DNA from 2 places in the Brachybacterium sp. GCM10030268 genome. Region 2 is predicted to be linked to the other one. Evidence: predicted binding sites of a transcription regulator. Region 2 holds the regulator's gene; the other holds the start of a gene.

Region 1 (11,933 bases), on a different contig from region 2:
GAGGGCCTTCGGCGGTGCTGCTCAGGGCGTCCCGGCCCATGCCAGTACCAGCGGCATAGTATCCGCTCCTGCGCAGACGCCGGGCCCCACTGCGCTACGGTGGCAAGCGCTTGCGCGCACTGAAGCACCGAGACGAACGAGGCTCCGATGGACGAGAACAAGCGGCCCGCCCGCCCCGGACTCCGCGACGCCGAACCGGATTTCAACGCCTGGTCCTTCTGGCGCCAGGCCGACGACGCGGCACAGCAGGCTCAGCGGGAGCGTCTGGCCGAGCTTGCCGCTGACGGCGCCGAGCTCGGCGAGGGCTGTGTCGTCTCGCAGTGGGCCGCCTGCTTCCCGGAGACCCTGGTTCTCGGGGAGGGGGCCTACCTCGCGGCGTTCAGCTACGTGACCGGAGACGTCCGGATCGGCGCCCACTCGACCGTCAACGCGTACGTGGTGGTGCGCGGCGCTGTCAGCATCGGCGAGGGCGTGCGCATCGGTGCCCACACCTCGCTGCTCGGGTTCGACCACCAGTTCGCGCCCGATCAGCCGGTGCGCAAGCAGCCGCTGGTCAGCCGCGGGATCACCGTGGGGGACGATGTCTACATCGGCTCCCACGTCGCCGTCGTCGACGGGGTGAGCATCGGCGCCCACAGCGTCATCGGAGCCGGCGCCGTGGTCACCAGGGACGTGCCGGAGTGGTCGGTCATGGTCGGCAACCCGGCACGGCGCATCCGCGATCGCCGCGAGACCGGCGGACGGTCCTCCGCGCGCCGTGGGGCCCGGGACCTGAGCGAGTTCGCCGACCGGGCCCGCCAGGAGGCCTCCAGCGTTCTGGCGCGGTGCTGGGATGAGGACCAGCGGGCGTTCACCGACACTCCGGGCGCCGAGCCCACCGTGCGCGCCCTGTGCGACGCGGTCGAGATCGCCGAGCTGCTGGAGCCCGCAGCGCTGTGGCAGCTCGACCGCCCGGAGGTGATCCAGCGGCTCACCGCGCGCCAGGACCCGCGCACGGGGCTCATCCCCGAACTCGGCCACGAGCTGGGCGAGCCCACCGCGGCCGACCTCGGCGGGGGAGCGCGGTATCACGTGCTCAGCGCGGGGTACGCCCTCGATCTGCTCGGTGCCCGATTCCCCCATCCGATCGGCATCGTCGACACCCTGCGAGGCCCGGACCTGATCGCCGCCCTCGAGCAGCAGCCCTGGACCGAGCGCGCCTGGGGCGCGGGGGACTGGGTGGACGTGGTCGGCACAGCACTGACGTGGAACCGCGAGTGGTTCGAGCTGCCGGGCGATCTGGAGACGCTCGTCGGGTGGCTGCACCTGACCGTGGACCGCAGCACCGGGGTGTGGGGCCGGCCCCGGGCGTCCGACGGGCTGCGTCAGCCGGTCAACGGCTTCTACCGGCTCAGCCGCGGAACGTTCGCCCAGTTCGGGCTCCCGATCCCGCACCCGGAACGGGTGATCGACACGGTCCTGGCCCACGCGCGCGACGACCGCCGGTTCGGGGTGGGCCGCTCCACGGCCTGCGACGTGCTGGACATCGCCCATCCGCTGTGGCTGGCCCGCCAGCAGACCGCCCACCGCGGCGAGGAGATCACGGCGTGGGCGGCAGGACAGGTGCCCCGGCTGGTCGCAGCCTGGCGGCCTGGCGAAGGATTCGGCTTCGCCCAGCGCCCCGATGCCCGCGGCACGGCCTGCCCCGGCCTGCAGGGCACCGAGATGTGGCTGGCCATCTCCTGGTACCTCGCCGACCTGCTGGGCGCGGCCGGCTCCCTCGGCTACGAACCCCGCGGCGTGCACCGCCCGTGGCCGCGCTGAGGGTTCCTCAGCGCCCGCCGAGCAGCTTGTCCATCGGGACGAAGTCGGAGAACTCCGCGTCCAGCGCCGGGCCCTGCGTCTCGTCGGCCGCCCCACTCGTCGCGCTCGCCGCACCCGTCGCGCCCGCCGGATCCGAGGCCGCCTCGCCGGCCGCCTCCTCGATCCCGGAACGCAGCATGGTGGCCAGCTCGGCAGAGGCCCGCCGCACCCGCGCCGCCAGCGGCTGCTCGTCACCGTGGGCGTCGGCGTCCGCCCCGAAGTCGGCCGAGGCCGCGAACACGACCGTCGGCACCACTTCGGCCTTGAGGTAGCCGAACATCGGGCGGATCGCGTAGTCGATCGCCAGGGAGTGCCGCGAGGTCCCCGCGGTCGCTCCCAGCAGCACCGGCTTCGCCTTCCAGATGTTGATGTCGATCGCGTCGAAGAAGGACTTGAACAGCCCCGAGGGGCCGACGTTGAACACGGGGGTCACGGCGATCACCGCGTCGGCCGCACGCACCGACTCGATCACCATGGACAGCCGCTCACCGGGGAAACGGGTGAGCATGGCGTCGGTGATGTCGTGGGCGTACTCGCGCAGCTCCACGGTGCGCACGTCGACCTCGGCGCCGTCCCGGCCGAGCGCGGAGGCCGCCTCGCGGGAGAGCTGGTCGGCCAGCATGCGGGTCGAACTGGGCGTGGACAGCCCTGCGGACAGGGCGACGAGACGAATGGGACCGGTCATGAGGTGGATCCTCCCTGAAGCATCGAGTAGAGCATGTCAGGCGCCTCGGCGGGCGTCGAACGGCCGCTGGTCCTCGGCGCGCAGGCCGGTCCAGTTGTCACCGGTCTCGAACTTGTAGGTGTCATCGAAGCTGCCCCGCTCGGCCTCGGCGGCGGCGACCTGCGCGGCGTGGGTGGGGGCCTCGGGGACGTCGGCCGGCTTGCGGGCCTCGAGCTCCTTGCGCAGCACCGGGACCACCTCCGTGCCCAGCAGCTCGATCTGCTCCAGGACCGTCTTGCGGGGCAGGCCGGCGTGGTCCATGAGGAACATCTGGCGCTGGTAGTCGCCGACGTGGTCGGCCATGGTCAGGTACCGCTCGACGACCTGCTCGGGGGAGCCGACCGTCAGCGGGGTCATGCGGGTGAACTCCTCCATCGAGGGGCCGCCGCCGTAGACGGGGGCGTGGTCGAAGTAGGGGCGGAACTCGTTGACCGCGTCCTGGGAGTTCTTGCGCATGAACGCCTGGCCGCCGAGGCCCACATAGGCCTGACGGGCCGTCCCGTGACCGTAGTGCTCGTAGCGCTCACGGTAGAGCTGGACCATCTGCTGGGTGTGGCTCATGGGCCAGAAGATGTTGTTGTGCAGGAAGCCGTCGCCGTAGTACGCGGCCTGCTCGGCGATCTGCGGGGAGCGGATCGAGCCGTGCCACACGAAGGGGGCCACGCCGTCCAGCGGGCGCGGAGTGGAGGTGAACTGCTGCAGCGGGGTGCGGAACTGGCCCTCCCAGTCCACGACGTCCTCGCTCCACAGCCGGCGCAGCAGATCGTAGTTCTCGATCGCGATCTCGATGCCCTTGCGGATGTCCTGCCCGAACCACGGGTAGACGGGCCCGGTGTTGCCGCGGCCCATCACCAGGTCGACGCGACCGTTCGTGAGGTGCTGCAGCATCGCGTAGTCCTCGGCGATCTTGACCGGATCGTTGGTGGTGATCAGCGTGGTCGCCGTGGAGAGGATGAGCTTTTCGGTCTGGGCGCCGATGTAGGCCAGCGTGGTGGTGGGGGAGGAGGTCACGAACGGCGGGTTGTGGTGCTCGCCGAGGGCGAAGACGTCCAGGCCCGCCTGCTCGGCGAGCTTGGCCTCCTCCACCATGAGCTGCAGGCGCTCGTGCTCGGTGGGAACCTTCCCGGTGGTGGGGTCCGGAGTGATGTCGGCGATGGTGAAGATTCCGAACTGCATGATCGCTCCTAGCGCGTCTCGTGGCTCGGGAGGGAACGGTGCGTGGCGGTCCCGGCTCGGCCTCCTGTAGATAGTTCAAGAATAAACTACCTGTGCGGTGCGGGCAAGACCCGTCGGCCGCCTCTGGCAGGATGGTGAGGCATGACACGAGCGAGCACCCGAACCCTGTTGGACGCGACCCGGCTGGCCGGACTGGAGACGACCGACGGAGGCAGGATCCTCGCGAAGGTCTCCAGGCTCGATACCACAGGCACGGCGTACCGCAGCGCCCTGGTGGAGATCGAGGGTGACCACCTGGTGCCGCTGACGCGCGGCGCCGCCTCAGTCGGCGCCGTCGCCGCCGCGGAGGACGGCACCACCTTCTTCACCGCCAAGCGCACCGGGGAGGACGGCAAGGAGGCCGACGACGCCCAGCTGTGGGCCCTGCCCGCTCGCGGTGAGGCCCGCGAGGTCGCAGCGCGCCCCGGCGGCTTCGGCGGACTGAGGATCGCCGGGACGCGGCTGGTCGCCGAGCTCGAGGTGCATTCGCAGGCGTCCGACGAGATCGAGCATGCCCGCCTGGCCGCCGAGCGCGAGGAGGCGAAGGTGACCGCTGGGCTCCACGCCGGCTTCCCCACCCGGTACTGGGACCACGATCTCGGCCCGGCCCGATCGGTGCTCGCCCTCGCCGCGCTGCCGGAGGACGTCGCCTGGGCCGAGGCGACTCGCCCCGCGAGCGCTCAGGACGGTGCACCGGCGGACGGTGCAGCCGCGGACGGGGCGCCCACGGGCGGGGCGGCCGAGAAGGACCCCGTCGGCCCGCAGGTGCTGCACTTCCGCCACGTGACCATGCCGCCCGGGCGTCTCGTGGACTGGACCGTGGACCGCGAGGGCACGCGCGCCCTGGTGGCCATGGCCGATTCCCGCGACGATCTGCTGGCCGCCGAAAGCCTGTACCTGCTCGATCTGATCGGCGCCCAGCCACCGCGGCTGCTGCGCGAGCCGACGGCCGAGGCCGAGTACAGCCCGGGCGAGTTCAGCCCCGACGGGACCCGTGCCCTGATCGGACGCGGCCGGAACTGGACCCGCGAAACCAGCCTCAGCTCGAGTGTGGAGGTGCTGGACCTGGCCGACGGAACGTCCTCGACAGTGTGGCCCGAGCTCGACCACTGGGTCGACCCGGTATGGCTGGACGAGGCGACCCTGGTCGCCGCGAGCGACGACCACGGCCGCGGCTCCGTGTGGATCGGCGGCCTCGAGGACCCCGCACCGCGGCGGCTGGCGGGCGGGCCCGAGCAGGACCTGGCCTTCTCCTCGATCTCGGTCGCCGGGGGCGCGGTGGTCGCCTCGGCCTCCGGGATCTCCGTCGCCCCGCACCCGGTGCGCATCGACCCGGCCGACGGGACCGTGCAGGAGCTGCCGAATCCCGCCGATCCGATCGAGCAGACCGGCTCGCTGACGGGGCTGGCCGCCACCGCGGAGGACGGCACCGATCTGCGGGCCTGGCTGCGCCTGCCGGCGGGGGAGGGCCCGCATCCGCTGGTCGTGTTCGCCCACGGCGGCCCGTGGGGGTCGTGGAACGCCTGGACCTACCGCTGGAACCCGGGGCCCTTCGTCGACGCCGGCTACGCCGTGCTGCTGCCCGATCCGGCGATCTCCACCGGCTACGGGCAGGCGATGATCGACCGCGGCCAGCACGAGCTCGGCGGCGCGCCGTTCACCGACATCATGGCCCTGACCGATAGCGCCGTGGCGCGCGAGGACATCGACGCCGAGCGCACCGCGTTCGCCGGTGGTTCGTACGGCGGCTACATGGCCAACTGGGTGGCCGGGCACACCGGGGACCGTTTCCGCTGCATCGTCACCCACGCCTCCCTCTGGGACACCGAATCGATGGGTCACACCACCGACAACGCGAGCTGGGAACGGCCGATGCGCGACCAGAACCGGCGCTACAACCCCAAGGACAGCGTCGGCGAGATCGTGGTGCCGATGCTGGTCATCCACGGCGACAAGGACTACCGGGTGCCGATCGCCCAGGGCCACGCCCTCTGGTACGACCTGCACGAGTTCTCCGCCACCCCGCGCGATGCACAGGGGCGCACCCGCCACCGCTTCCTCTACTTCCCCGACGAGGGGCACTGGATCATGGGCCGCGGCAACGCCGAGGTCTGGTACGAGACCTTCCTCGGCTTCCTCGACCAGCATGTGCGCGGGACGGACTGGGAGGCTCCGGCGACGCTGGGCTGAGGACAGCCCGGGCGCGGCGGGGTCGTCGTAGACATCGCGATGCCGTCCTCGTCGTCGGCCGGGGCGAGGTTCCGCAGGTCGACCTGGACGAACGGCCCCCGTGCGGCCCCGGTCAGCGGCGTCGACCCTCGCCGTCAGCCGTCAGCCGTCAGCCGTCAGCCGTCAGCCGTCAGCCGTCACCAGCTCCACGCGCGGCGTGCCCTGGCCGGTGAGGAGCTTGGAGACGGGGCACCGGGCGTGCGCGGCGTCGGCGATGGTGCGGGCCTCGTCGGCGGCCATGTCCGGGATGCTCACCAGGGCGCGGGGAGCGAATCGGTAGCCGCCGGCCGGATCGCGATGCAGATCGACCTCGACGCTCACGCTGCTCTGGTGCGGGAGCTCTCGTTCGGCGAGCACCACCCGCAGCGTCTCCTCGAGGCACGTGCTCCAGGCCATCGCGAGGAACTGCTCCGGGGTGAACCCCTGGTGCGGTGTCGACGGTCCGCCGGTGGGCAGCGTGGCCCGGTGGGCGGTGGGGCCGTCATGGACGCGGACCTCGCCCGTTGTGCCGTGGATGTTGTCCGTGCGGGCCGTGTAGAGAGCAGGGTCCTCGGGGTGGGGCGAGGAGGTCGGACCGGAGGAGGCACCTCGATCGTCGGCGGTCATGACGTCAGCGTACGGGCGAGGCCGAGTGCGGGGGAGGGCGGACACCCTGGCACTGCGGCATGCGCCGCATGACGCTCGGTCACACGTCCAGGAGAAGGGGAAGGGCCATGGCGACACCGGATGTGCGACCGGTGGGCGACCTGCCGGACGCGCTGGGCAAGACCGCGCCGCGCGAGCTGCAGGCGGCAGGAATCGACTCACTGGAGAAGGTCAGCAGGCGCACGGAGGCGGACCTGTTGGCGATCCACGGCGTAGGCCCCAAGGCGATCCGCATCCTGGCCGAGGCATTGAGCGAGAAAGTGCTGACGTTCGCTCAGGCCGAGTGACACGGGGACGCGCCGGTCACTCCTCAGCTGACGTCCTCGGCGGGAGCGTCCCACGTGTTGCACACGCTCAGGTCTCCGCCCGACTCGAAGCCGACCTGGATCCAGTGCGCACGCGACTCGGGGTCGATGGCATCGGGGTCGCCGCCGTCGTTCCAGGTGGCCGGATCGGCGAGCGCCTCTTGGAGTGAGGAGTCCAGCTGAGCGCTCGAGGGCAGCTGCATCGTCGAGGCCGACCCCAGGCACTCCCGCTGGAGGAAGAACCGTCGGGTCGTCTCGGCCTGCTGATCGGGGTCGTCGGCGAGCTGCTCGTTCAGGGCCGCGTAGTAGAGGCCCACGGAGCTGTTCCACATCAGCGGATTGGTGAACTGGAAGGCGAGATCCCACGTGTATGCCTGCGGGATGTGCTCGGCGTCGCTCAGGGTGGCGCCGGTTCCGGCCCCGATCGGCCAGTACAGCACGCCGTCGAGGTTGCACATCCGGGCGGTGTCCTCCGTGAAGTCCTCCGGGTCGCAGGACATGTCAGAGGGGACGTCGGGCCAGGTGAAGACCTTGATCGTGGGACTGATCCAGGGGAGCCCGCGGTCCGAGCTGGCAGGAGACCACACCTGGTTCAGGCACCCTGAGGCGGCGTCGAGCAGTGACTGCAGCTGCTCGACGTCGTGCTCGACCGGTGTCTCGGGCAGCTCGCACGTGCCGACGTCGGGGAGCGAGCCCTCGGTCAGAGGGTTCTCGATCAGGATCTGCCGGAGGGTCTCGGCGTCCTCGGGCGGAGTGTCGAGCGGACTGATCACCTCGAACTGGGCGTTCTCCGCCGGCACCTCGCTCTCGGTGCTCTCGGTCTCCTCGCTCGGCGTCGCGGAGTCGCTCGCCGTGTCCTCCTCGGTGGCCGGGTCGCTCGTCGGCTCACTGTCGGTCGTGGCCGGGGAGGCGGTGCGTTCCTCATCGCCTCCCCGGGTGAAGGCGTAGAAGGCCACGCCGCCGCCGAGGACGAGGACCAGGACAGCGATGCAGCCGAAGGCCACGGCGATCAGTCCCCAGGGGCGTTTGGGGGAGGGGGACCGGCCGAACTGCGATGGTCCGCCGGGTCCGCCGGGTCCGCCGGGGCCGCCGGGGCCGCCCGGGCCGGCGGGGCCACCCATGCCGGGCTGCGCGGGGGCCGCACCGAAGGACGGAGTCTGTGGCTGCTGGGCGTGGGGCTGGGGCGGCGGGAACCCGCCTCCCTGCTGAGGGCCGCCGTGGTGCCCCCCGTAGTACGGTCCCTGCCCGTTCCCGCCGGTTCCTGCGCTCGACATCCGTTCTCCCCCTTGGCTGCACAGCGTCGTTGCAGGCGCAGGATATCGGGGCGGGACGCTGCAGGCTCCGGCCGTAGGTTCCGATGCGGTCACAAGTGCCCGGGTCGTCCGGCCGAGGGTCGCAGGAACCGGCGGGCGTCTAGGGTGCCGGGGCGACGTCCTCGGCCGGAGCATTCCAGGTGTTGCACGCCGAGAGCTCCCCGTCGGACTCGAAGCCCGCCGTCAGCCACCGCACCCGAGAGGCGGGTTCGAGGGTCTGCGGCGGATCGCCGGTGCCCCAGTTCGTCTCGTCGAGCAGGTGGTCCCGCAGCTCGGCGGACGGCCGCGCCGCCGAGGGCAGCTGCATGGTCGAAGCCGCCGCCAGGCATCTCATCTGCAGGTTGAAGCGGCGCCACACCTCCGAGCTGAGCGGATCCTCGGGGGAGATCTGTTCCGAGAGCGCCAGGAAGTAGGCGGTGAGCGAGCTGTTCCACGCGACGAAGATCATGATCAGGTACGAGAGGTCCCAGACGTACGCCGAGGGCACGTCCGCGGCGTCATCCCGCGAGGCGCCCAGGCCATGGCCGGCCGGCCAGTAGACCGTCGCATCGAGGCTGCAGACGCGGGGGAAGTCCTCCTCGAAACTGCTCGACTCGCACTCGGAGGCGGGGATGTCCGGCCAGGTTTAGACCTGGACCCTCAGGGGCTCCCACGGCAGGCCCCGGTCCGAGCTGGTGGTGGCCCAGACCTGGTTCAGGCACCCGGCGGCCGCATCGAGAACCGCCTGGAGCTCGGCGGTGTCGTGGTCGACCGGAGTGGCCGGGAGCTCGCAGTCGGCGACGTCGGGCAGGGAACCCTCGGTCAGAGGGCTGGTGGCCATGACGGTCGTGAGCTCCTCCACGTCACCCGGCGGGACGTCGATCGGTGAGACCACCGTGAACTCGGGCTCCTCGGTCTCGGAGCCGCTGGGGGTCTCCGGTGTCTCCTCCGCCGGCTCCGACGGGCTCGACGTGGTCGACGCGGCGGTGGGATCCTCTCCGCCGCGGTTGAGCGCGACGTAGGTGACGCCGCCGCCGAGCACGAGCGCGAGGGCGGCGACGCACCCCATGGCCACCACCCTCACGGCCCACGGCGGGCCGCCGCGCCGGCCGCCCCCAGCCGCGGGGCCCGACGTCCGCTGCTGATACCAGCCGTGCGATCCGCCCTGAGGGGGTCGGTCTCCTGGTCCCGAGTGCGTCATGCCTCTCTCCCCTGCCCCGTCACGTCCTCGCCGTGCGCAGGATATGTGAAGCGATGACGCCGCGGACGGGATGCCGGCGTCCTGGCCGACGGGTCCCGGGCTTCCGCCGGCTGCGACGTCGATCCTCGGGCGCCCTGACGTGCGGCGTCCGGAACTGCCCGTGCGGATATCTCGACGGGGTCACGATTCACGCGGAGTCGGTCGCGGCGCGGCCGCTTGACACCGCATCGAACAGGTGTTCGACTTTCGGTATGCGGTGGAGCGGGCAGGAGATCAGCGGCGAGACGACCAGCGGTCAGGAGGACGCTCCGGCTCTCGTCGGCCTCTCCGGGCTCGTGCGCAGCGTCCGCACTCCCGAGTTCCAGGGCGTCACCTTCCACGAGGTGACGGCGAAGTCCGCGCTGAACCGGGTGCCGCCGGCGAGCTCGATGCCCTTCGAGTGGACGGTCAATCCCTATCGCGGCTGCTCGCATGCCTGCGTGTACTGCTTCGCCCGCAGCACGCACCGCTATCTCGACCTCGATGCGGGAGCGGATTTCGACCAGCAGGTGATCGTCAAGGTCAACGTCGGCGACGTGCTGCGCGCCGAGCTCCGCAAGCGCACCTGGAACCGCAGCCACGTCGCGCTCGGCACCAACACCGACCCCTACCAGCGGGCCGAGGGGCGCTACGGACTCATGCCCGGGATCATCTCCGCGCTCGCCGACAGCGGCACGCCCCTGTCCGTGCTGACCAAGGGAACCCTGCTGCGGCGAGACCTGCCGCTGCTGTCGGAGGCGGCCGAACGGGTCCCGGTGGACCTGTCCATGTCGATCGCCGTCTTCGACGACGAGCTGCAGAAGGCCATCGAGCCCGGCACGCCCTCGGCCGCCGCGCGCCTGGCGACGGTGCGGGCCGCGGCGGATCGCGGCTTCAGCGTCTCGGTGTTCCTCATGCCGATCATGCCGTGGTTGACCGACTCCGATGCACAGCTCGACGAAGCGCTCGCGCGCATCGCGGAAGCCGGCGCCGCGCGGGTGGTCTACGGCGCGCTGCACCTGCGGCCGGGCGCCAAGGAGTGGTTCCTGGAGTGGATCGAGCGGGAGCACCCCGAACTCGCCACCGGCTATCGGCGCTTCTACCAGCACGCCTCGTATGCGCCCGCGTCGTACCGCAAGAACCTCGCCCGACGGATCGAGCCGCTGCTGCGCCGCCACGGTCTGAACTCCCGTGAGGACGAGGACCAGCCGGAGCAGCGGCGGCGTGCCGCGGGTGCGGCGCAGCGGGCGACCGCGGCACCGTCGGCGCTCGACCTCGCGCCGCAGCCCGCACTCTTCTAGGGGGCTTGCAGAGCCCCCTGCGTCCCCGGCGGATCTCTGCGTCTCCCTCTCAGCGTCTCCCGCAGCGTCTCCCTCTCAGCAGCGGGATCCGTGACCGAGTAGGAATGACCCGCGCATACCAACAAGGTCGCGGATCTGGCCGCCGGGTCGGGCTCGCTGGCATCGAGCGGGACAAGGAAATGGCTCCTGACCTGGGCCAGGAGCCATTTTCTATCGGCGGAGGATGGGGGATTCGAACCCCCGAGGGCGTTAACCCAACACGCGTTCCAGGCGTGCGCCATAGGCCGCTAGGCGAATCCTCCAGCGCTCACGAAGAGCAGTGGACAGCGTACCCGAGAGCCCAGGTGGGCGCGAACCGTGCGGGCACAGGTCACATCGGCGCCCGCTCCCGGACCTCACCGGGGCGCGGGCCCGGTGGAGTCCCGCACCCGCAGGGTCGGCTCGACACGGCTGAACGACGCCGTCGTCCGCCTTGCGAGCCGTTCGCGGATCATCTGTGCCGCGAGCCGCCCCATCTCCGCCCGCGGCTGGTTCACGCTGGTCAGATGCGGTCTGACGGTCAGCGCGACCGCCGAGCTGTCGTAGCCTGCCACGCTCAGGCGCTCCGGCACCGGGACCCGCAGATCGGCGGCGCGATGCAGGACGCGCACTGCGGCGATGTCATTGGCGGCGAAGACGGCCGTAGCTGCCCCCTCCGCGCCGCGGCGAATCGCCCGCAGCAGCAGGTCGATGCCGCCATCCGGGTGGACCGGCCCGATCACCGAGGCGCCCTCGCGCAGGCCATGGCGCTCCATGGCGGTCAGGAAGCCGGTCCGGCGCAGGGCGGGGCCGGGGCGGGCCGACAGGGTCACGTGCGCGATGCGCCGGTGCCCCGACTGCACCAGATGGTGCACGGCAAGGGCAGCGCCGGCCTCGTCGTGATTCAGGACGTGGTCGACCCCGGGCACCTGGTCCTGCATGCGGCCGATCACCACGACCGGAACCACCTGCGCCGCCTGCTCCAGGGCGGCAGGGTCCAGCCACGACGAGACCACGATGACGCCGTCGACCCCGAGGTCCAGCAGGCGCCGCAGCCCCCGTGCGAGATGAGCGGTGTCCCGTCGACCGTGGGCGATCACCACCTCCAGGCCCTCGTGGTCGGTGCGCTCCTCGATCCCGGCG
Region 2 (11,933 bases):
TCCGTCGATCTCGATGAATCCGTAGCCCTTTTCGGCGTTGAACCACTTGACCGAGCCCTGTGCCATACCTGTCACCTTCTGTGTCGTCCATCAACGATCGCAAAGCGCGATCGCGGTGCCGCGTGAAGCCGTCCCCCGCCGAGGCGGGTGGCGTCAGGTGCATGCCGTACTGCTGTGCCGAGGCACCGTCGACGGACTTTCCTGCTGGACCTGCATCACCGCAACACCTCCATTCTGTCACGGCCGTGGCCCCGTTCACACGGAGTTCCGCGACGCACGGTCACGAAGGCGTAACGAACTCCGCAGTGCCGACCGGACGCACCGAGCGGGTCCCTGGCACCGGAGCCGACGCGGGAGAGAGCGCCTGAAGGGCGACTTCGGCCTCTCGGTGCGGGCAGGCGGCACCCGGGGCGCACGGACCCGAAGACCCGGTCCTCACAGCCGGGGCGGATCCTCGGGGCCGTCGTCGTGATCGGCCAGGAACCGCTCGAAGTGCTCCCCGATCTCCTCGGCCGTCGGCAGGTCCATCGTGGTCCCGATCGGCGTGGAATCGCCGTCCTCACCGGTGGAGTCGTACTGTTCCTCCAGGGCGGTGACGATCTGGCGCACCTCGCTGTTCTGCGCGAGGGTCTCCTGCAGGGCGACGGTCGCCGCGTCCGTGAGATCTCCCAGGTGGACCAGGGGCAGGTCGAGTCCGGCCGCGCCGCTGACCCGCCTCAGCAGCGCGAGGGCTCCGGCCGGGAAATCGGTCCTGGTGAGGTAATGCGGGATCTGCGCCGCGTATCCCATCGCCGGGTGGTCCGCACTGCCGAGCCGGTTCTCCAGCAGAGCGCCGAACGCCGCCGGCACGACGATCTCCGAGGACTCCCCGTCCTCGTCGCCCATGCTCGTGCCGGGGGCGGGCGTGCCCTGGGCCTGGGGCCGCCCCAGCAGGGAGGGATCGTTGGCGTGCGCGAACAGACCGATCGGACGGGTGTGCGGGACGGCCATGGGAACCGCCTGCATCCCGACCACGCGTTCGACCTCGAAGAACTCGACCAGATCGATCAGCGCCTCGGCGAGCCGGCGCCACTGGAGGTCCGGCTCCGGCCCGTCGAGGAAGAGGAAGGGACGGTCCGCCTCGTCGTACATCAGCGACAGAGTCAGATCCGGGACGTCGACGCTCGTGTACGACGTCCCGTCGAAGACCGCCTGCGGACGGGAGCCGCGATAGTCCAGCAGCTCGTCCATGTCGAACGAGACGAGCCGCAGATGCCGCAGCTCATCACGCAGGTACGTGGAGGCGATCTTGCAGGCATTGCCCGCATCGACCAGACCCGGCAGGGCATGGACCAGAGTCAGACCGGTACGGGGCACTGCCGCCAGCACATCGGCGGACTCGAACCGGTACAGGTCACGCGGGTCACGCATCGGCGTCTCCTCCCTCGCGGCCGGCTGGATGTCACGTACCGGATGGCACGCACACCCAGACCCGTCCACCATAATGGACCACCGTGCTTCGCCGACCCCGGGTCCGCCCGGCGCGGCGGGGCGTGAGGATCAACCGTCAGGGGGAACAGGTCCGTGGACGACGCTGAAGGACAGATCGCTCGGGAGATCGCGCGTGAACAGGCCTACGCCGATCGGCTCTACGAGCGACTGGATGAACTGATCGGCCAGGTCGAGGGCAATCTCGACCAGATCCAAGCCTCGCAGCACGCATCGACGCACCAGAACCGGTCCGAGCGCGACTCGTTCATGGCGCTGTACGAGGATCGGCTCGCCCTGCTGCGCTCGGTCGCCCGCAGCGTCGTGTTCGGCCGCCTCGACACCGAGGACGAGGCCCGCCGCTACATCGGCCGGATCGGCCTGTTCACCCCGGACCGCGAGCAGCTCCTGGTGGACTGGCGCGCACCTGCGGCGGCCGCCTTCTACCAGGCCACCAGCACCGACCGTCAGGGTGTGCGCCTGCGCCGGCACCTGATCAGCCGCGGCCGGACCGTCGTCGGTCTCGAGGACGACGTGCTGGACCAGTCGGTCCTGGACAACGAGGATCACGACGTGGTGCTCCAGGGCGAGGGAGCTCTGCTCGCAGCCGTCTCGGGCCAGCGCACGGGGCGCATGGGGGACATCGTCGCCACCATCCAGTCCGAGCAGGACCGCATCATCCGCTCCGAGAACCGTGGTGTCCTCGTCGTCCAGGGCGGGCCGGGCACGGGCAAGACCGCGGTAGCCCTGCACCGCGCCGCCTACCTGCTGTACACCCACCGTCGCCGCCTCGAGCATTCCGGCGTGCTGATCATGGCCCCCACCCCGGGGTTCCTGCGCTACATCGAGCGCGTGCTGCCGAGCCTCGGAGAATCCGGCGTGGTCATGCTGACCCCCGGCGAGCTCTTCCCCGGCATCGAGACGTTCGTCCATGACACCGATGACGTCGCTCGCCTCAAGGGCGACGTCGCCATGGCCGAGCTGATCGCCCGTGCCGTCAAGCAGCGCCAGGTGGTCCCGGCGTCCGACATCACGCTGCGCATCGACGGCACGCCGCTCACGCTCACCCGGGATGCGATCCGGTCCGCCCGCCGCGAGGCACGTGCCACCCACAAGCCCCACAACGCCGCCCGCGCCGTGTTCGTGCGAGCCGCCATGGACCGCCTCGTCGAGAGCTACGAGAAGGCTCTCAAGGCCCGCGGACACACCGTCGTCCCGGAGGACCGACCGGATCTGCTCTCGGACCTGCGGCATGACCCCGAGATCAAGCGACAGCTGAATCTCGCCTGGCTCCCCTACACCCCGCAGGGTTTCCTGCGGATCCTGTTCTCCCGGCCCGACCGGCTGCGGGCCGCAGCTCCGCGGTCGCTGGCCGACCGGGTCGACGTGCTGGTGCGCCCCAAGGACTCCCCGTGGACCGTCGAGGACATCCCGCTGCTCGACGAGGTCGCCGAACTCCTCGGGGAGGATGCCGCGCCGGCGGAGGCACGTGCCCGCGAGGCCGCCGGCCGGCGCGAGGCCGACGTCGACTACGCCCGCAAGGTGATCGAGAACATCGACACCTCCGGCATCGTGCGCGCCGAGGACCTCGCCGACCAGGTCAGTCAGCTGCGGGACGGCCGCACGCTCGCCGAGCGGGCGTCCTCCGAGCGCAGCTGGACCTACGGACACGTGGTGGTGGACGAAGCGCAGGAGCACTCCCCGATGAGCTGGCGCGCGCTGATGCGACGAGCCCCCACCAAGTCGTTCACCGTGGTCGGCGACGTCGCCCAGACCTCCTCGGCCGGCGGCACGGCGTCGTGGTCCGATGCGCTCGGCCCCTACGTGCAGGATCGGCTCCAGGTGGAGCGCCTGACTGTGAACTACCGCACTCCGAGCCGGATCATGGATCGAGCGGTCGCGATGGCGACGGCTCACGACCTGCCGGTGACAACGGTCAGCTCGGTGCGCGAGGGCGATCGGGACCCCCTCATCGAGCGCGCGGCCGAGCCGGAGCTGGCACAGCGGGCCGGGGATGCGGTCGCCGCCGCGCACGCCGACGGGATCGGACGGCTGGCCGTCATCACGGCCGAGGGGCGGACGGCTGCCATGCTGAAGGATCTGAGTTCGCGCCCGGACCTGCCCAGCGTGGGCGGCGGGTCTGCGGGTGTCGACGACGAGGTCGCCGTGATGACCGCTCAGGAGGCCAAGGGCCTGGAGTTCGACGGCGTGATCATTGTCGAGCCGGCCGAGCTGGTCGAGGACCACGGCGCCGGGGGTCTCTACGTCGCGATGACGCGGACCACGCAGCATCTCGGCATCGTCCACGCCCGGGACCTGCCGCCCGGCATCGAGCCGGCCTGAGAAGGGGATCGGCGGCCGTGGCTTCCCCTCCACGACCGCCGATCAGGTGTGCACTGCGTGAGTGCACGAGGGATATCCTATGCACAGCCGGCCGCGGTCCTGAACCACGTCCACATAATCCGTCGATCCGAGGGCTCCTGGAGAGGCGCCGGATCGGGCTCGAGCCGACACTCGCGCCGGTCGGTCCGCACCTGCCGCGGGTCAGTCCGAGCTTGCCGGGCTCGCTGCGCCCCGGGCCGTGCCGCCGCCCTCGGCCCGCAGCCGGGCGATCGCCGCATCGAAGTCGTCGAGCGAGTCGAAGTCCTGGTAGACGCTCGCGAACCGGAGGTAGGCCACCAGGTCGAGTTCCTGGAGAGGCTGCAGGATCGACAGACCCACCTGGTGAGCCTCGACCTCTGCCTGGCCGCTGGCGCGGATGTCCTCCTCGACCCGCTGGGCGAGCATCGCCAGCTCGTCATCGGAGACCGGCCGGCCCTGGCAGGCTTTGCGGACGCCTGAGATCACCTTCGCGCGGCTGAACGGCTCGCTCACACCGGAGCGCTTCTGCACCGACAGCGATGCGGTCTCCGAGGTGGAGAAGCGCCGGGAGCAGTTCGGGCACTGTCGTCGGCGCCGGATGGTCGCGCCATCGTCCGACGTGCGGGAGTCCACGACCCGGGAATCGGGATGGCGGCAGAACGGGCAGTGCATCCACTCAGGATACCGCCGCGTCCCGGACGTCAGGCCGGCACCCGGAGTGTCAGTGGGCCGCGCCCTCGGCGGCCGGCAGCTCGATCTGCTGGCCGGCGGTGATGCGCCCGGTGGACAGATGGTTGAGGTTGCGCGCCTCGGTCACGAACTCGTGCGGGCTCATCCCCTCCGGAGCGTACTGCTCGGCGTACCCCCACAGGGTGTCCCCGGCCTCGACGGTCACCGTGACCTGCTGCTCGTCCTCGGAGTCGGCGAGCGCGAACGGGACGTCGAAGGCGAGCAGCGCAGCGGCGGCCACCAGCAGGCCGAGCACGAAGGCGATCATCATCAGCACGAGGCGCCCGCGGCGACTGACCTCGAGTCGAACGTTCGCTCGACCGACGCCCTCGCCCGGCTCGGTGCGGCGCTGCGGGAAGGGGAGAACAGCGGCTGTTTCCGTACGCATGTCCGAACTCCTGTTCGATCGAATGTGTGTGCGACTGTAGCCCCATCGCCGCGCGACACGCAAGGGAAACCTCGAACAGGTGTTTGGCATCCGGTGCGTGCCGCCCTACGCTGGGTGACAGGACAACGGAACCGCGAGGGTCCGACAGACGAAGCCAGGAGGCCTGCCCGATGATGTCGAGCATCCCCACCCCCAGTCAGCCGACCAGGGCACGGGGCGACGCGCTGGCCGACGCCGCGACCGCCGGGCTCACCCGGCGCCAGCGCCTGGTGCTGGAGACCATCAATGCCGCGATCGCCGCGCGCGGGTACCCGCCGAGCATGCGGGAGATCGGTGACGCGGTCGGCCTGACCTCATCCTCGTCGGTCTCCCATCAGCTGCAGGCCCTCGAGCGCAAGGGGTTCCTGCGCCGCGACCCCAAGCGTCCGCGCGCGATGGAGGTGTTCCTGCCCGAGGACGACGGGGCCCCCGAGCCGCCGCCGGTTCCGGAGGTCTCCGCGAACTCCGTCTCGGTCCCCCTGGTCGGCCGGATCGCCGCAGGCGTCCCCATCACCGCCGAGGAGCAGATCGAGGACGTCTTCACCCTGCCCTCGCGCCTGGTGGGCGATGGGGAGCTCTTCCTGCTGCAGGTCGTGGGCGACTCGATGATCGATGCCGCCATCTGCGACGGGGACTGGGTGGTCGTGCGCAGCCAGCAGGAGGCGCAGAAGGGCGAGATCGTCGCGGCGATGATCGACGGCGAGGCCACCGTCAAGACGTTCGCCCGCCGTGACGACCACGTCTGGTTGATGCCGCACAATCCGTCCTTCGCCCCGATCCTCGGGGACCACGCCGAGATCCTGGGCAAGGTCGTGGCGGTGCTGCGCGCCGTCTGATGCCGCTCAGGACGTGCTCCGCCCGTGGCGCCGCGTCGAGGCCCGTCGCCCCGGTTCTGCCGCTCAGTTCTCCACGGCGGTCAGCTCTCCGCCGCTCAGCTCTCGGCGAGACGGCGCAGCGCGCCGAGCGCGACCTCCGGGTCTGAGGTCGGCCACAGCGGTGGCATGGACTCCCGCAGGAATCCTCCGTACCGGGCCGTCGCCAGTCGCGGATCCAGCACGGCGACCATCCCGCGGTCCTCGTGCGACCGGATCAGGCGCCCGGCGCCCTGAGCCATCAGCAGCGCGGCGTGCTGGGCGGAGACCGACATGAACCCGTTGCCCCCGCGCTGACCGATCCGCTCCTGGCGGGCCGAGGTCAGCGGCTCATCGGGGCGCGGGAAGGGGATCCGGTCGATGGTGACCAGACGCAGCGAGCGGCCCGAGACGTCCACGCCCTGCCAGAGGGTGAGCGTTCCGAACAGGCTCGCGTCCTCGTCGTCTCGGAAGATCCGCACCAGGTTGGCCATCGAGTCCTCGCCCTGGACCCCGATCGTCAGATCGAGGCGGGCCCGCACGTGCTCCGCGGCGAGCTCGGCCCCACGCCGGGAGGAGAACAGGCACAGCGCTCCCCCGCGCGAAGCCTCGACCAGATCGGTGAGATGGTCGAGCATCGCGGGCGACGGCCCCTCGCGCCCGGGCTGGGGAAGGTGGCGCGCGGTGTAGAGGATGCCCTGGCGGCGGTACGCGAACGGGCTCCCGACGTCCAGCCCGGCCCACGCGCTCGAGTTCTCCAGCGACGGGACGGCGTCCGGCTCCATCCGGTCCGCTCGCGCAAGGCCCACCTCTCCGGCAGCGGGTTCGAACCGGCCGCCGAGGGCGAGCGTGGCCGAGGTGAGAACGGCAGTGCGGCTCTCCAGGATCGCGCCTCGCATGGCCGCGGCCACGCTGAGCGGCGCGACCTGGATGCTGGAGCGCCCGGTCGCCGGGGAGTGCGAGACCGAGACCACGTCGTCCTCCCCCGGGGACGTCAGTCGTTCACAGACGTCGATGATCTCCTGGAGGTTCGCCCTCACGGCCTTGCGGGACCCCGCCGCGCCGACGGTGCCGTCCTCGCCGGCGTCCTTGGCGTCGGAGTGCGCGGTACGGGCCTCGATACGCAACTGCTGGATCGCGTCGGCGAGCCGGTCCGGCAGGTCCCCGATCACTCGGCCGTCCGGCGCGAGTTCGAGCGCTTCACGCAGTTCCTCGGAGGCGTCGTCGAGCGCCGTGGCGGCCACACCCAGCCCGCGCAGGTCCCGCACCGTGCCGCGCAGCATCCCGGGGCTGAGCACCTCGGTGACGGCACCCGTCACGCGCCCGGAGAGGTCATGCGCCTCGTCGAAGACGACGACGTCGTGCTCGGGGATGATGCCGTGGTTGTCGAAGGCATCGATCGCCAGCAGCGCGTGGTTGGTCACGATGATGTCGACCTCGCGGGCCAGCTCCCGGCTGCGCTCGGCGAAGCACGAATCCACCATCGGGCACGTCCCGCCCAGACACTGGGAGCCGGTGACGGAGACCTGGCGCCAGGCGCGGTCGGAGACGGGATCGGCGAGGGAGTCGCGGTCTCCGCTGTCGGTCTCCTCCGCCCACTCGCGCAGTCGCCGCACCTGGTCCCCCAGGCGTTCGCTGCCGCTGCGGGCGGGGTCCGTCGAGGCCTCCGCGAACAGGGCCCCCGGGTCGATGTCGACCGGATAGCCGCCGTCGATCTTGTGGCGGCACAGGTAGTTGCCGCGTCCCTTCAGCAGCGAGAAGGTCGGGGTCCGGGGCAGGTGCGGGGCGAGGGCCTCGACGAGCCGCGGCAGGTCCTTGCGAACGATCTGCGTCTGCAGCGCGATGGTCGCCGTGGAGATGACCACGGGCCGGCGGCTGACCAGCGCGTGCCGCAGCGCAGGGACCAGATAGGCCAAGGACTTGCCGGTGCCCGTGCCCGCCTGCACCAGCAAATGGCGACCGCCGCTCATCGCCGTCCCCACCGCCTCGGCCATGGCCTGCTGACCCGGCCGCGGCGACCCGCCGATGGCCGAGACCGCCGCGTCCATCAGGGCGGTCAGCTCGATGTCGGCGGATCCCGGGGCGGTGCCGGGATCAGTGAGAGCGGTCATCTCTCCAGCGTATCCGCGCCCGATCCGAGGACGGCTCAGGCCGCGCCGTTGAGCTCTGCGGCGAGCGCCTCATCCACGCGGGCATGCAGCTTCGTGCCCTCCATGAGGTGCTCCTCGGAGAGCACCTCTCCCGTGGTGTGGACCCTGGAGACCAGGTCTCCCCGGAAGTAGGGCACGAGCACGTCGACCTCGACCGCGGGGCGGGGCAGTCGCTCGGCGATCCGCTCGCGCAGCTCCTCTATCCCCATCCCGGTGCGCGCGGAGACCACGACGGAATCCCCCACCACGCTGCGCAGGCGGGCGATGGTCTCCGGCTCGGCGATGTCGGCCTTGTTCAGCACCACGATCTCGGGGACGTCGAAGCCCTCCAGCTCCCCGAGGACCGTGCGCACGGCCCGGATCTGACCCTCGGGATCGGGGTGGGAGGCATCGACCACATGCAGCAGCAGATCGGCGTCGCCGACCTCCTCGAGGGTGGAGCGGAACGCTTCGATCAGCTGCGTGGGCAGGTGCCGCACGAAGCCGACGGTGTCGGCGTAGGTGAATTCGCGACCGTCCGGCGTGGCCGAGCGCCGCACCGTCGGGTCCAGGGTCGCGAACAGGGCGTTCTCGACCAGCGCCCCGGCGCCGGTGAGCCGGTTCAGCAGCGAGGACTTGCCGGCATTGGTGTATCCGGCGATCGCCACGGCGGGGACCTGGTTGCGCTTGCGGTCGGCGCGCTGGGCGTCTCGGCCCGGCTTCATCGCGCGGATCTCGCGGCGCAGTTTGGACATGCGGTCGCGGATGCGCCGCCGGTCGAGTTCGATCTTCGTCTCACCGGGACCGCGCGACCCCATCCCCGCGCCGCCCGCGGCGACGCGGCCGCCGGCCTGCCGGGACATCGATTCGCCCCAGCCGCGGAGCCGCGGGAGCAGGTACTCGAGCTGGGCCAGCTCGACCTGTGCCTTACCCTCGCGGGAGCGGGCGTGCTGGGCGAAGATGTCCAGGATCAGCGCGGTGCGGTCGATGACCTTGACCTTGATGATGTCCTCGAGCGCGCGACGCTGGCCGGGAGCGAGCTCGCCGTCGGCGATCACGGTGTCCGCCCCGGTGGCCGTCACGATGTCGGCGAGCTCGGCGGCCTTGCCGCGGCCGAGGAAGGTGGCCGGGTCAGGGTGGGCTCGGCGCTGCAGGATCCCGTCGAGCACCTCGGAGCCGGCGGTCTCGGCGAGCGCCGCCAGCTCGTGCAGGCTGGTCTCCGCCTCCTCGGCGTTGCCCGAGGTGTAGAGGCCGGCCAGCACCACGCGCTCCAGGCGCAGCTGGCGGTACTCGACCTCGGTGACGTCCTCGAGCTCGGTCGACAGTCCCGCCACGCGGCGCAGGGCCTGACGGTCGGCGAGATCGAGCTGTTCGCCGTCGGCGTCGGAGGTGAAGCCGGCCGACGGGGCCGCGGCCTCGCCGCGGGAGAGGATCCGCTCGGTCAGCGGGTCCCGGTGGGGGGACGCCGGGGAGGGCGTCGCCGGGCCGGTGGAGTTGGCGGTGCGGTCCTCGGCCCCGGGCCTTCCCATGGTGGTCCCGTCGACGTCCGTGTCGGATTCGGGTTCTGGATGGAAAGCAATGGGCACGATCGGGGCACTCCTCGGGTGGGACAACGTGGTTCCTCCAGAATCCCACGCCCGGCCATCGCGGTCGAGAGATTTTGCCCAGGGCGCATCGGGGATCACGACCATCCGGTCCGCAGGGAGCCCGTGCCCCGGCCTGCGGGCAGCTCAGGCCCAGGGTCCGCAGGGAGCCGGTGCCTCCTTCGCCGCAACTGTCCCCGGGCGCTGCGCCGACGGCGAGATCCGTATCCTGCTGGGGTGGCCGAGCACTACTTCACCCCCTCCCCCGCGTCCGAGGACCGACGCTTCCCGCTGCGTGTGCGTCTGGCCGGTCGTGATCTCGAGCTCGTCTCGAGCGCCTCGGTGTTCAGCGGTCATGGCCTGGACAAGGCGACCGCCGTCCTGCTGGACCGGCTCGACGAGATCACGGAGCCGCCACCGGGGGCGAGGATCCTCGATCTGGGATGCGGGTGGGGTCCGATCGCGCTGACCGCGGCCCTGCTGCGGCCCGATGCGGAGGTGTGGGCCGTGGACGTCAGTGAGCGTGCACGGCAGCTGACCGCCGAGAACGCCGACGGGCTGGGACTGGAGAACGTGCGAGTGGTCGCACCGGAGGAGTTCCCGGAGGACATCGCACTGGATGCGATCTGGTCGAACCCGCCGATCAGGATCGGCAAACAGGCTCTGCACGAGCTGCTGCTGACGTGGACGGCGAAGCTGTCACCGCACGGGACGGCCGCTCTCGTCGTCGGCAAGAATCTGGGCGCTGACCCGCTCGCCCGCTGGCTCGACCAGCAGCTGAGCGCGCGGGAGGTCGCGAAGGTGGCCAGTGCGAAGGGGTTCCGGGTCCTGGAGGTCGGCCCGGCACGCTGAGCCCCCGGTCACCGGCCCCGGGCAGCGTCGGCCTTCTCAGATCAGCGTGACGCCGTCGGCCACCAGCACGGCCGGTCCTGTCAGCGTGACCTCGCCGACCCCGGTCCAGCCCACCTGCAGGGTGCCGCCGGGTACGTCCACTCGCCACGGCTGCCGCGAGCCGTCCCCGGCGCGCAGCGCCGCGGCGACCGCGACGGCGGCGACGCCGGTCCCGCACGAGCGGGTCTCGCCCACGCCGCGTTCGAACACCCGCATCGCCACGTGGCGCTCCCCGCGCTCGGAGACCAGCTCGATGTTGGCGCCGTCGGCGGGCTCGGGGTCGAGGACCGGCCGACGGGAGAGGTCGAGCTCGTCGAGGGCCAGCTCGGCGGGGAGGAAGGCGACGGCGTGGGGATTGCCCATGTCCACGTCGGTCGCGGCCAGTGCGCGCCCCGCGATCTCGACGGTGCGCGAGTCCTCGCCGATCCTGCTCGGCCCCATCCCCACGCGCACGGACCAGCTCGGGGAACCGGCGTCCGGGTGCGCCAGGATCTCGATGGTGCGGAGTCCGGACCGGGTCCAGATCTCGAAGCGGTCCTCCTGGACGTGGGCGGCGCGCTGCAGATGCGCGGCGAGCACGCGCACGCCGTTGCCGCACATCTCGGCGGTCGATCCGTCGGCGTTGCGGTAGTCCATGAACCACTCCGGGGCGTCGCCGGGAGCGTCGATGCCGGCCCGCTGCGTGCGGACGGCGCGGATCACCCCGTCGGCGCCGACGCCGGAGCGGCGATCGCACAGCGCGGCGACGGTCGCCGGGTCCAGGTCCAGCTCGCCCTCGGGGTCGTCCAGGAGCACGAAATCGTTCTCGGTCCCGTGCCCCTTGGTGAATCGCATGCTCTCGGTCATGGTCCGAGCCTATGTCTCTTCGTCTCGTGATGCCCCGACGCCGTGATCGGCGCCTCGCTCCCGGCCCGCGCAGGCTCGATCACGGTCATGGCGCGAGCGAGCGCGCGCTCGAGGTCGCCGGTTCCGCCGCCTGCGGGGGCATCGATCCACTGCACCCGCGCGTCCCGGCGGAACCAGGTGTCCTGTTTGCGCACCAGCCGGCGGGTTCCGACGACGGTGGCCTCGATGGCCTCCTGGCAGGTCATCGCGCCGTCGAGCACGGCCAGGCCCTGTTCGTAGCCGATCGCGCGGCGCGCTGTCGGGCCCCGGTCGAGCCCGCGCTCCCGCAGCCCCCGGATCTCCTCGAGCAGCCCGCGCTCCACCATCACCTCGACCCGTCGTGCGATGCGCTCGTGCAGCTCGGTCCGGTCCAGGCGCAGCCCGATCTGCAGGGTGCGGGGGTCCGCGTAGTGCGGCCGGGGCAGGAACGCCGTGAACGGTCGGCCGGTGAGTTCGCCGACCTCCAGCGCCCGCACGATCCGACGGGTGTCCTGGGGTCCGATCACGTCGGCCGCCTCGGGGTCGGTCCGTGCCAGCTCGTCATGCAGGGCGCGCGGGCCGATCTCCTCAGCTCGCGCCTCCAGTCGCGCGCGGAGGGCGGCGTCCGTCG

The links. The regulator LexA, encoded in region 2, represses DNA repair genes until DNA is damaged. The targets are predictions, from matches to a motif close to TCGAACANNTGTTCGA.
Region 1: the regulator LexA is predicted to act here: its motif matches at 9,681-9,696, upstream of ACFQRD_RS06940 (Rv2578c family radical SAM protein).

Annotation. Positions count from the first base shown of each region.
Region 1 is NZ_JBHTCW010000003.1:234,805-246,737, forward strand. Features, by position in the region: gene ACFQRD_RS06895 (acyltransferase) at 148-1,803, shown strand; gene ACFQRD_RS06900 (CE1759 family FMN reductase) at 1,811-2,527, opposite strand; gene ACFQRD_RS06905 (LLM class flavin-dependent oxidoreductase) at 2,564-3,742, opposite strand; gene ACFQRD_RS06910 (alpha/beta fold hydrolase) at 3,884-5,971, shown strand; gene ACFQRD_RS06915 (OsmC family protein) at 6,134-6,616, opposite strand; gene ACFQRD_RS06920 (helix-hairpin-helix domain-containing protein) at 6,724-6,942, shown strand; gene ACFQRD_RS06925 (hypothetical protein) at 6,966-8,234, opposite strand; gene ACFQRD_RS06930 (hypothetical protein) at 8,374-8,760, opposite strand; gene ACFQRD_RS06935 (hypothetical protein) at 8,899-9,321, opposite strand; gene ACFQRD_RS06940 (Rv2578c family radical SAM protein) at 9,705-10,772, shown strand; tRNA gene ACFQRD_RS06945 (tRNA-Ser) at 10,990-11,074, opposite strand; gene ACFQRD_RS06950 (LacI family DNA-binding transcriptional regulator) at 11,168-11,933, opposite strand, start outside.
Region 2 is NZ_JBHTCW010000001.1:259,391-271,323, forward strand. Features, by position in the region: gene ACFQRD_RS01175 (cold-shock protein) at 1-66, opposite strand, end outside; gene ACFQRD_RS01180 (proteasome assembly chaperone family protein) at 436-1,410, opposite strand; gene ACFQRD_RS01185 (HelD family protein) at 1,564-3,810, shown strand; gene nrdR (transcriptional regulator NrdR) at 4,012-4,500, opposite strand; gene ACFQRD_RS01195 (LysM peptidoglycan-binding domain-containing protein) at 4,550-4,945, opposite strand; gene lexA (transcriptional repressor LexA) at 5,119-5,820, shown strand; gene ACFQRD_RS01205 (ATP-dependent DNA helicase) at 5,916-7,946, opposite strand; gene hflX (GTPase HflX) at 7,982-9,550, opposite strand; gene ACFQRD_RS01215 (class I SAM-dependent methyltransferase) at 9,785-10,399, shown strand; gene dapF (diaminopimelate epimerase) at 10,436-11,284, opposite strand; gene miaA (tRNA (adenosine(37)-N6)-dimethylallyltransferase MiaA) at 11,281-11,933, opposite strand, start outside.